Regions from separate parts of the Cryobacterium psychrophilum genome, predicted to be linked through region 1. Evidence: predicted binding sites of a transcription regulator. Region 1 holds the regulator's gene; the other holds the start of a gene.
What was found. The regulator HrcA, encoded in region 1, represses chaperone genes, less so after heat shock. The targets are predictions, from matches to a motif close to TTNGCACTCGNNNNNNNCGAGTGCNAA.
Positions count from the first base shown of each region.

Region 2: the regulator HrcA is predicted to act here: its motif matches at 2,769-2,795, upstream of groES (co-chaperone GroES).

Region 1 covers NZ_SODI01000001.1:3,457,914-3,463,461, forward strand. Annotated here, with positions in the region: gene lepA (translation elongation factor 4) at 1-330, shown strand, start outside; gene EDD25_RS16280 (DUF1990 family protein) at 335-982, shown strand; gene hemW (radical SAM family heme chaperone HemW) at 987-2,210, shown strand; gene EDD25_RS16290 (DUF4870 domain-containing protein) at 2,228-2,602, opposite strand; gene EDD25_RS16295 (DUF4870 domain-containing protein) at 2,698-3,138, opposite strand; gene hrcA (heat-inducible transcriptional repressor HrcA) at 3,305-4,333, shown strand; gene dnaJ (molecular chaperone DnaJ) at 4,396-5,505, shown strand; gene EDD25_RS16310 (16S rRNA (uracil(1498)-N(3))-methyltransferase) at 5,518-5,548, shown strand, end outside.
Region 2 covers NZ_SODI01000001.1:1,415,437-1,420,984, reverse strand. Annotated here, with positions in the region: gene EDD25_RS06540 (DUF4190 domain-containing protein) at 14-409, shown strand; gene EDD25_RS06535 (DUF4190 domain-containing protein) at 476-967, shown strand; gene EDD25_RS06530 (hypothetical protein) at 1,028-1,432, shown strand; gene EDD25_RS06525 (class I SAM-dependent methyltransferase) at 1,538-2,740, opposite strand; gene groES (co-chaperone GroES) at 2,872-3,168, shown strand; gene rarD (EamA family transporter RarD) at 3,316-4,278, shown strand; gene EDD25_RS06510 (ABC transporter substrate-binding protein) at 4,319-5,035, shown strand; gene EDD25_RS06505 (ABC transporter substrate-binding protein) at 5,163-5,548, shown strand, end outside.

The DNA of each region.
Region 1 (5,548 bases):
TTCAGCGCCATCGTGCACCGAGACAAGGCCTACGACTACGGTGTGCTCATGACCGGCAGGCTGCGCAAGCTCATCCCCAGGCAGCAGTTCGACGTGCCGATCCAGGCCGCGATCGGCGCTCGCATCATCGCCCGCGAATCGATCAGCGCCATCCGCAAGGACGTGCTCGCCAAGTGCTACGGCGGTGACATTTCCCGTAAGCGCAAGCTGCTCGAGAAGCAGAAAGAGGGAAAGAAGCGCATGAAGATGGTCGGTCGCGTCGAGGTTCCGCAGGAGGCCTTCATCGCCGCGCTCTCCGGCGATGAACCCCCCAAGAAAGAAAAGAAGTAGACGGATGCGCCGATCCACGTTCACCGATGCGGCCGTGACCTATGGGGCCATCGGCGGCACGCTTGCCCCCGACCTGATGCAGTACCCGCCGAAGGGCCACCGGCCGCTTGAGCGCAGCGTGCGGCTCGGAAGCGGCGATGAGCGTTTTCACGTGGCGTCGAAGCTGCTCATGACCTGGGGCGTTCAGCGGGGCAGCGGCATGAGCGTCACCGACCTCGAAAACGGCACGGGAGTGCAGTACACGCCGGTGGAGTTCGAGCCGGACGGTACGCCGATTCCCGCCCGCCAGGCGCCGGAGGGCGAAGCCACCTTCGCTGAGGACGGTACACCGTACATCATGAACGGGATGACGGCGCAGCTGGAGATCCATGTCGGTCCGATGCGGGTCAAGGCACCGGTGCGGGTGGTCTACGTCATTGACGAGACGGCCCGCGTTGGCTTCGCCTACGGCACCATGAAGGGGCATCCCGAAAGCGGTGAGGAGTCCTTCATCGTGGAGAAGCGTGAGGATGACTCCGTGTGGTTCACGCTGCGCTCCTTCTCCCGCCCGAGCACGTGGTACTACCGTCTCGCGTCCCCGATTCTTCGCGTTCAGCAGGAACGGTTCACCCGCCGGTACCTGAAGGCACTGCACCCGGTTGGGGCGCTGTAGGTCCGTGGCTGGTGCACTTCCCCTGGGCGACCCGGCCCCGGTCGACGGCCTGATCCCGGCGTCGGCATCCGTTGGTGCGAGCGAGCGCGATTTCGGCGTGTACCTGCACGTACCGTTTTGTCGCGTGCGTTGCGGCTACTGTGACTTCAACACCTACACGGCGACCGAGCTCCGCGGGGTCAAGCAAAGTGACTATGCGAGTCAGGCCGTGCTTGAGGTGGAGTCCGCCGGTCGAATCCTGAAGGAATCCGGTCTTCCGCAGCGACTTGTGTCAACCGTGTTCTTCGGGGGCGGAACGCCCACCCTGCTTCCTGCGACCGACCTGGCCAAGATGCTCCAGGCCGTGCGCGCGGAATGGGGGATCGCACCGGGGGCCGAGGTCACGACGGAGGCCAACCCGGATTCTGTCGACGCCGCGTATCTCGCGTCGCTCGCCGAGGCCGGATTCACCCGGGTGTCCTTCGGAATGCAATCGGCCGTACCGAGCGTGCTGGCCACTCTCGAACGCACCCATGATCCGGACCGGGTTCCCCTCGTCGTGCGCTGGGCGCGTGACGCGGGTCTCGACGTGAGCCTCGATCTGATCTACGGAACCCCGGGGGAGACGATTGAGAACTGGCGTGCGAGCCTTGAGCACGCCATCAGCCAGGCGCCGGACCACCTGAGCGCCTACTCGCTCATTGTCGAGGAGGGCACCAAACTGGCGCGCCAGATCCGTCGCGGTGACGTCGTGCCCACCAATGATGATGAGCAGGCGGAGTTCTACGAGCTCGCCGACGAGCTCCTGGCCACGGCCGGTTACCACTGGTACGAGGTCAGCAACTGGGCGAAGGATGCCGCGCACGAGTCGCGGCATAACCTCTCGTACTGGCGTAGCCAGGACTGGTGGGGCGTTGGACCCGGCGCCCACAGCCATGTGGGTGGAGTGCGCTGGTGGAATGTGAAGCACCCGGCAGCCTATGCCGAGCGCGTGCTCTCTGGTGTGTCTCCGGCCGTCGGCCGGGAAACCCTGGATGAGGCCACCCGGGAACTCGAACGCGTGCTGCTGCTCAGCCGGATACGAACGGGGATCCCGATTGCTTCCCTGTCGGCGTCGGGACGGCATGAGGTCGCCGGCCTGATTGCAGACGAGTTGATCAACGCGCGCGCCGCCCTCTCCGGTTCAATCGAGCTGACGTTGAAAGGGCGACTCCTGGCGGATGCGGTTGTTCGCCGCATCACGGAATAGAGCCGCCTCCACAGCGGTCAGCTGACGAACTTGAGGGAGAGGGGATACGTGTATCCCTGGCCGCGGTTCGCCGCGAGGCCGGCCAGGATGCTGAACACGACGACGGCCACCCAGATGGCGAAACTTGTCAGGTATCCGATGAGGATTGCGGTGAGAACGAGCGACGCGGCGTAGCCGATAGCCGCCGTGATCTGAAAATTCAAGGCCGAAGCACTGTGGGCGCGAATGAACGGTCCGCGATCCTTGAGCAGCAGATACCCGATCAACGACGGCACGAAGGAGAAGAAGATGCCGCCGACATGGATGAGCGTCGCCCAGAGCTTCTCGTCGGCGGGACTCAGTGGGGCTGCGGAGGACCGGTACGGATCCGTGGGCGGGGTGGCATCAGACATTCGGTCTCCTGAATCGAGTACCGGGGTTGTGGCGGTCTGCCACCGGTTATCCCAGCGTACCCGGGGAACCTTTGCCGCGGCCTTGAAATTTCTGGCTACTTGATGAAGCGCACGGACACCGGGTACCGGTAGCTGCCGCCGTCTTTGACCGCCAGGAACCCCATGATCGAGAACACGACGGCCATGACCCACAGGGCGAACCCGAGGAAGGTGAACAGGAAGCCGATCCCGAAGGTGACCAGGGCAAGAAATGTTCCGAGGAAGAACACCGCGAACCATGCGATCATGACGGTGATCTGAAAGTTCAGGGCCTCTTTCGCCTCGATATTTGTGCGGTGGCCGCGATCCTTGAACACGAGCCAGATGACGAGCGAGGGGAGAATCCACAGGATTCCGCCCAGATGGGCCCAAGACGCCCACTGCTGATCTTCGGCCGCCGTGAGCGGCGCGGCCACGGGCGCCGCCGGGTACGGAGATTGCGGTGGGTTCTGGCCCGGGTCGGGGTCACGGGGCGCCTGCGAGTTTGGATCGCTCATGATCATTCCTTTCAGATGAACGTGTATGAGACCGCGTATATGCATAAGGTACTGCTACCCCTGTGCGGGGGCAATGGGCGAGATCGCCCGTTGCGCGATATGATTGGCACTCAGGCAATGCGAGTGCCAGTGATGTGGTGCGCGCGACAAGTAGGGAGGCGTGACGATGGTTTCTGATCGTGGTCTCGACGTCTTACGCGTCATCGTGCAGGATTATGTGGCTTCACGCGAACCCGTCGGATCGAAATCCATTGTCGACCGGCATGCCTTCGGCGTTTCGGCCGCGACGATCCGCAACGACATGGCCCTCCTCGAGGAGGAGGAACTGATCGCCGCACCCCACACGTCGTCGGGGAGGATTCCCACCGACAAGGGCTATCGCGTTTTTGTCGATCACCTCGCGGGCCAGCGCCCCCTGTCGCCGGCCCAACGACAGGCGATCGAAACGTTCCTGGGCCAGTCGGCAGACCTCGACGAGGTGCTCGTGCGCAGCGTGCGTCTCCTGTCCCAGCTCACCCATCAGGTCGCTCTCGTACAGTACCCCTCCCTGTCCCGCGCGAAAGTGCGGCACATTGAACTTGTTTCTCTCACCGAGAAACGTGTCCTGTCCGTGCTCATCACGGATTCCGGTGCCGTCGAGCAGCGGGTGATCGACCTGCCGGGCCCCGTCGACGAAGCGACGCTCGTGCAGGTGCGGTCCCGACTCTCCGCCGCGATCATGGGGCTGACCATGACGGATGCCGCCGCGGCGCTGGCAGCAGCCCCGACGCTCGTTCCCCCCGGGGAGCGCGAGCTCGATGCCGTCGCCGACCTCATCACGGAGACCCTCCGCGAGCAGGTTGGCGCGAACGGGCAAACCAAGCTGGTGATGGCCGGAACCGCCAACCTGGTTCGAACGGAAGAAGATTTCTCCGGCAGTATCTACCCGGTACTCGAGGCGATCGAAGAACAGGTGGTTCTCCTCCGCCTCTTCGGCGAGATGGCCGGCGACCAGCGCGGGGTCTCGGTCAGTATTGGCCGGGAGAACGCGCCGTTCGAACTGGCCGAAACCTCGGTCCTGACGAGCGGATACACCTCAAACGGTAATTTGGCGCGATTAGGCGTACTTGGCCCGACCCGCATGGATTACTCCAACAACATGGCGGCCGTTCGAGCCGTCGCACGCTATCTGTCCCGCCTGCTGGGCGAGAACTGATTCACAGCGCGCATTGACTATCAACTACTGCCCTATCAACAGATCAACGAGGAGAGCCACCTTTGGCTGACCACTACGAAGTCCTCGGTGTGAGCCGCGACGCGACCACCGACGAAATCAAGAAGGCGTATCGACGCCTCGCCCGCCAGCTGCACCCGGACGTCAACCCGGGGGCGGAGGCCTCAGAAACGTTCAAGAGCGTCACGCACGCCTACGACGTCCTGAGCGATTCCGCCCAGCGACAAAAATACGACCAGGGTGGACAGGGAGGTGGCGGCGGATTCGACGGCCAAAACTTCGGCAACTTCGGCGACATCTTCGAGACCTTCTTCGGGGGCGGTGGCGCATCACAGCGCGGTCCCAAGTCCCGGCGGGAACGCGGCCAGGACGCGCTCATTCGCGTGGAGCTCGACCTCGCCGAGGTTATCTTCGGAACGCATCGCGACCTTGAGGTTGACACCGCTGTGCTGTGCGACACCTGCAAGGGATCGTGCTGCCAGCCCGGCACCGCACCCGTCACCTGCGATATCTGCCGCGGCACCGGTAGCATCCAGCGCGCGGTTCGCTCCCTTCTGGGCAATGTCATGACGAGCAGCCCGTGCGGTTCATGCCGCGGGTTCGGCACCGTCATCGCGACCCCGTGCACCACCTGCTCCGGCCAGGGACGCGTTCGTGCCCGGCGCACCGTGCCCGTCGACGTTCCGGCGGGCGTCGACACCGGCCTGCGACTGCAGATGCCGGGCAGCGGCGAGGTCGGCCCGGCCGGCGGCCCGAATGGGGACCTCTACCTCGAGATGAAGGTGCGACACCACGACATCTTCAGCCGCGACGGGGATGACCTCATGTGCGCCCTGGAGGTCCCAATGACGTCCGCGATCCTGGGGACGACGGTCAAGCTCAAAGGCCTCGATGGTGACATCGACGTCGAACTTCGCCCCGGGGCGCAGAGTTCCGAGATCCTCACGATCAAGGACCGCGGCGTTACGAGGCTGCGCGGCAACGGTCGCGGAGACCTGAAGATCGGCATCCAGGTCGTCACGCCCTCACGGCTCGACCACAAGGAGCGCGACCTGATCGAGCAGTTCGCTGCTCGCCACTCCGCGCCCGCGCCCGCGCTCAGCCACTATCAGCAGGGACTGTTCGCGAAGCTTCGCGACCGTTTTCTCGGCTAGCGGACAACGATCGTGGCCACTTTCTACCTGGCGCCGGAACTTC
Region 2 (5,548 bases), 2.0 Mb from region 1:
GAGGAGTTCTCACATGTCAGATCCCACCGCCAACGTACCTCCGAGCGAACCGACACCGCCGCCGGCATCCGCCGCACCCACGTACCAGGCCCAGCCGGCACCCGTTTATGCGCAGCAGAAGCAGTCATTCGCGTACGGGGCTCCGGCTGGCCCCGGCCCCGAAACCTTCAATGTGCTCGCAATCGTGTCGTTCGTCAGCGCCTTCGTGGTGTCACTGGCCGCCGTCATCTGCGGCCACATCGCCCTCTCGCAGATCAAGAAGACCGGCGAAAAGGGTCGAGGCCTGGCCATTGCCGGCCTGGTGATTGGCTACGCCGGCATACTCGTCGGCCTCACCGGGGCCATAGTTGCTTTCGTGTCGCTCTTCGTGCTCGTTCAGGCAGACCCGAATATGCTGAGCGGTCAATAGTTTCGCGCGGCGCCCGGCCGAGCCCGCTCCACACGTGCCCGTACCAACTGGAAAGGAACGAACTCCATGAGTGATCCGAATACCCCGCAGGTACCCGACGTGCCGAAGGTGCCGGGCGTTCCTCCGGTCTCGCCGCCGTCCGCGCCCGCCCCGCCACCCAGCTACGGAGCGCCGATCCCGCCGCCGGCCGGTGGCTCTGCCACGCCCCCGCCGCCCTCATACGGCGCCCCGGCAAACCCCTACGAATCAAACCCGTATACGGGCACGACCGCAAAGAAGCCGCCGATGTTCAGCATCCTGGCCATGATCGCCGGAATCATCGGCGTCATCGGCTCGCCGATTGCCATCCTCCCGTTCGTCGGAGGGTTCCTGGGCCTGCTCTTCCCGGTCGCCGGCGTCGTTCTGGGATTCCTCGGCAAGAAGCGCGAGCCGACCGCGCGCGGGTTCTGGCTGACCGGAATCATCAGCGGCTTCGTGGGAATTGGCCTCATGCTGCTGAGCTTCGGGTTGTGGGCGCTGATCTTCGCAGCCGGCAGCTCGTACGACTACACGTATTGATCCAGTGGCGGGCCTCCTCCCCGGGGGTGCCCGCCCGCACCGGCACCACGGAGGACTGCAATGAGCGGAGCGCACCGCGACGCTGACACTGCCGCCGACGCCTATGGGCTGGACCACACGCGTCCGCCGGCACCGCCCGGCAGCGAGCTGGCGTGGGAATCGACGATTACCGCGCCCACCGAGTGGGTTCCGTATGTCTACACCGACGCGGAGGTGCACACGCACACGACCCGTCGGCGCTTGTCCATCGCTGCCCTGGTCTGCGGTCTGCTCGGGCTACTGCTCGGAATCATCGGCGTGTGGGGCGTCTTTATCTCGGTGACCGCCGTGATCCTGGCCCTCATCGCCCGCACCGTCGAGTACCGCGCGAGGGTGTTCTGGCTGAGCGGCCTCGTGGCCGGGCTCGGCGGCATCCTTCTCGCCGTGTTTTGGTTCCTCTACATCACCCAGGTCGTGCTGGCGTAATCTCGGGCAAATTCGCGACACGCCGTGTTTCGTGGCGGGGAATGCGGCGTGTCGCGAAAAAATCCGCAGTTGCGCACGTGTCCGGGGCGCGGAACGACGGCGGGGTTAGCGCACGCGCTCCACGAGCAGCGCCACGCGGTGCCCGGCGGCGCGGGTCAGGATGAGCGTCGCCGACTCGGGGCCCTTGAGTTTCAACCGGCTGCGCAGGGCAGCGGGATCCACGTCCACTCCGCGCTTCTTGATCTCGAGCGTGCCGATGCGGCGTTCCTGCAGCGCCAGACGCAGCTTCTTCTCGTCGACCGGCAGCACCTCGAGCACGCGGAAGGCGCTCGCAAACGGGGTCTGCACGAGCGTGGGCGCTGTGAGGTACGCGATGCCCTCACTGAGCATTTCGGCACCGAGGGTGCGGGCGAGGTCACCGATGAGGCGCGCGCGAATGATCGCACCGTCCGGCTCGTACACGTAGCTGCCGAGCTCGCCCACCGGGGCATCGTCGCTGTCGCCCTCCGCGGTCATCTCGACCGCTCCGGTTGCCGTCAGGAGCAAAGCGGAACGACGGATGCCCTCCCGCGCGAGTGCGCCGAACCACAGCCCCATCTCCACGAGCTGGCCGTCAACGGATACCCACTGTGCCTCCGCGTCGGCCGGGATCAGATCGCGGTCGTGACCCGGACCGAGTTTCACGCCCACCGGCATTCGCTGGGCAAGGCCGAAGGCCCAGTCGAGGGAGGGGGAGTAGTCCTCCGGGCGGGTGATGCGGGAGGTGTTGTTGTGCCCGCTCGTGCGGCGAGCCGGGTCGAGCCAGGCCGCGTCGAAGTCGTCGAGGTTCACATCTTCGGCGGGGGAGTGCACCACGCTCGCCCGGGGAAAGGGCGCGAGGTTGTAGCTCGCCACGCTGGCCGTCACCTCGTCGGCGTCAACGGCCGTGACGTCGAGGTCGATTGCGGCCATGGCCATGGCGTCGCCGCCGATGCCGCAGCCGAGGTCGACGATGCGGACCGGTCGGTCCGTGTCGGTGCGCAGCCCGGCGAAGCGGCCGGCGTGCAGGGCCGCGACACGCAGGCGCGTGGCCTGTTCGAGTCCGGCCTCGGTGAAGAGCATGCGGCTCGCGAATTCGTCGAATTTCGGTGCGGCCTTCGCTCGCAGCCGGGACTGGCTCAGCGCCGCCGCCACGAGGCCGGCGGCGTGCCCGGCCTTGCGAAGCTCGCTCACGGCCCGCACGACGTCGATTGTGCCGTAGGCGGGAAGGGAGTCCAGCAGGCGTAAACCCTCGGGCGAAAGCAGCTCGACGAGCTCGGTGCGTTCCATTGAATAAACCTATCAATCCTGCCTGGGTCTGGCACTCACGTTGCGTGAGTGCCAGAAGCACCCTAAGCTCGTTTTGGCACTCTCGTTGTGAGTCTGCTAACCCCATATCTTCGTAAAGAAAGAGGTCAACCGTGTCGGTCTCCATCAAGCCGCTCGAGGATCGCATCGTCATCAAGCAGGTCGACGCAGAGCAGACGACCGCTTCAGGACTCGTCATTCCTGACTCCGCCAAGGAAAAGCCCCAGGAGGGTGAAGTTGTTGCTGTCGGCCCCGGCCGCATCGACGACAAGGGCAACCGCGTCCCCCTCGACATCGCCGTTGGCGACAAGGTGCTCTACTCCAAGTACGGCGGAACCGAAGTCAAGTTCGGTGGCGACGACCTTCTCGTTCTGTCGGCTCGCGACGTTCTCGCGGTCGTCATTCGCTAAGTAGCTTCACCCGTACGTTTCACTGGTACGAAAAAACTCCCGGATGGCTTCGCCGTTCGGGAGTTTTTTGTGCCCGTCGTGCGTTGCACCCAAGTGCCGCAAATCAGGTGAGATCAGTCTTTGGCAGAGTTGTAGACAGGAATATTGATGACGAATGCTCCGCCCACCAAGGCCGTGTCGGCAGCCACCGCCGGCGCTTCACGATCTGAGCACAGTCGTGGGCTGCTCTTCGGCTTCCTCGCCTACGGTCTCTGGGGCCTCCTTCCCCTCTACTTCGTTCTGCTCACGCCCACGGGTGCGTTCGAGGTCGTGGGCTGGCGGGTGCTCTTCTCCCTCGTTGTCTGCGTCGTGCTCATCACGGCCACACGCAAGTGGGGCGTGCTGCGGGCAGTCCTCGGCCAGCGCCGCGTCATGCTCACCATGGGTCTGGCCGGGCTGCTCATCTTCGTGAACTGGCAGACCTATGTGTTTGCGGCCATGACCGGTCACGTGGTCGAAGCCGCGCTCGGCTACTTCATCAACCCCATCGTCACGGTGCTTCTCGGCGTCCTCGTGCTGCGCGAACGATTGCGTCGCATCCAGTGGATTGCGATCGCCATCAGCCTGGTCGCGGTGATTGTTCTCACCGTTGGGTATGGGACGCTTCCGTGGATCTCGCTCGTGCTTGCCTTCTCCTTCGGCTTCTACGGCCTCATGAAGAAGCGGGTGGGCTCGCGCGTTGACGCCGTCACGGGGCTGACCATTGAGACGGCCTGGCTCGCTCCGGTGGCCATCATCCAGCTCGTGGTCGTCGGAAGTATGTCTGGCCTCACCATCGGCACGGTGTCCACGGCGCACACCCTGGGGCTGCTCGGGGCCGGTCTCGTGACCGCTGTTCCCCTGCTCCTGTTTGCCGCCGCTGCGCGCCGCCTGCCCCTCACCGTGCTGGGGCTGATCCAATTCGCGGCACCGGTGCTGCAGTTTCTTGTGGGGGTCGTCATTCTGAAGGAGCCGATGCCCGTGGAACGCTGGATCGGGTTCTCCCTCGTGTGGGTGGCGCTCATCGTTCTCACGATCGACATGATCGCCTCAGGTCGGGTGGCCCGGCGAGCGTCCCTCGAACCGGTCTGATTCGATTTACGCTCGGGGAAGACCTTCCGAGAGGACCTAGATGCCCCGCCCCACCCTTTGTGCTGCGCTCCTGGCCGCCGTGCTTGCCACCACGCTCGCCGGGTGCTCCGGACCCGTTCCGGTGCCCACAGTTGCAACCGCAACCGCAACACCCACGGCCGTGAGCCCCACCGGCGACGGCCTGCTACGCATCGGTACCCTGTTTCCGTTGAGCGGGGATCATGCGGCCAGCGGGGCCGCCCAGGTGGCCGGATCAGAGGTCGCCGCACGGGAGATAGCCGCACGCGGCGGCGTGCTGGGGCAACCGGTACAGCTGATCCATCGCAATTCTGTGAGGGACGAGGCGGCGGCGTTCGCGAGCCTCACCGACCGGGCGGTGGACGCGGTGCTCTGGGACGCACAGACAGCGGCGCGGCCCGAGCTTGCGGCATCCGTGGCTCCTGCCGCGTTGCTCTCGCTCAGCGATCTCGTGAATGGCGGCACGCCCCTCGCCGTGGGCGAGGACTTCGCCACGCGCCTGAAGCTGGCCGACCCGGGACTGAGCGATACGGCCGGGGCGGCCGAGGCCTACGACGGCGTCATCGCCACCGCGCTCGCCGCGATCGTGACCGGCGACGACGGGGCAGCCTCGCTGGAGACCGGCTGGGTGAGAGTGCGCCAGGGCCCAGCGGTCTGCACCTCGTGGGGTGAATGCGTACTCGCTCTGCAGGAAGGCCTGCAGATTGAGTACCAGGGATTGACCGGCAGCCAATCGTAACGATTTGGTCGCTTTACGCAGTTGTAACATGCATTTCATGGAACTGGTGGCCCGGACTGCCTACTGTGACATAACGGCAGTCATCCGACGGCCATCTCTACGTCTTTTTCAACTCCCAAGGAGCAACATGAGCGTATTCGCGAAGGCACCTGCCTCCGGCTCACTTCGTGCCGTTTTCACCGGAATCGCCATGGTTGGTGTGAGCGCGTTGCTGCTCACCGGCTGCGCCTCCGGTGCGGGCACCACATCTGATGACACTTCCTCGCCCGCCGCGAGCGACGACGCAAAGCCGATCACGGCCGGCGATCGCGACCTGACTCTCAAGATCGGCACTATTCTCCCCCAGAGTGGAGCGCTGGCCTTCCTCGGCCCGCCGGAAGAAGCCGGTGTGCAGCTGGCCGTCGACGACATCAATGCCGCCGGCCTGGGTCTCACCGTCGAGGCAATCTTCCGCGACTCGGGCGACACCCAGACCGACACCGCAACCGTCTCGGTGACCGACCTCCTCTCCCA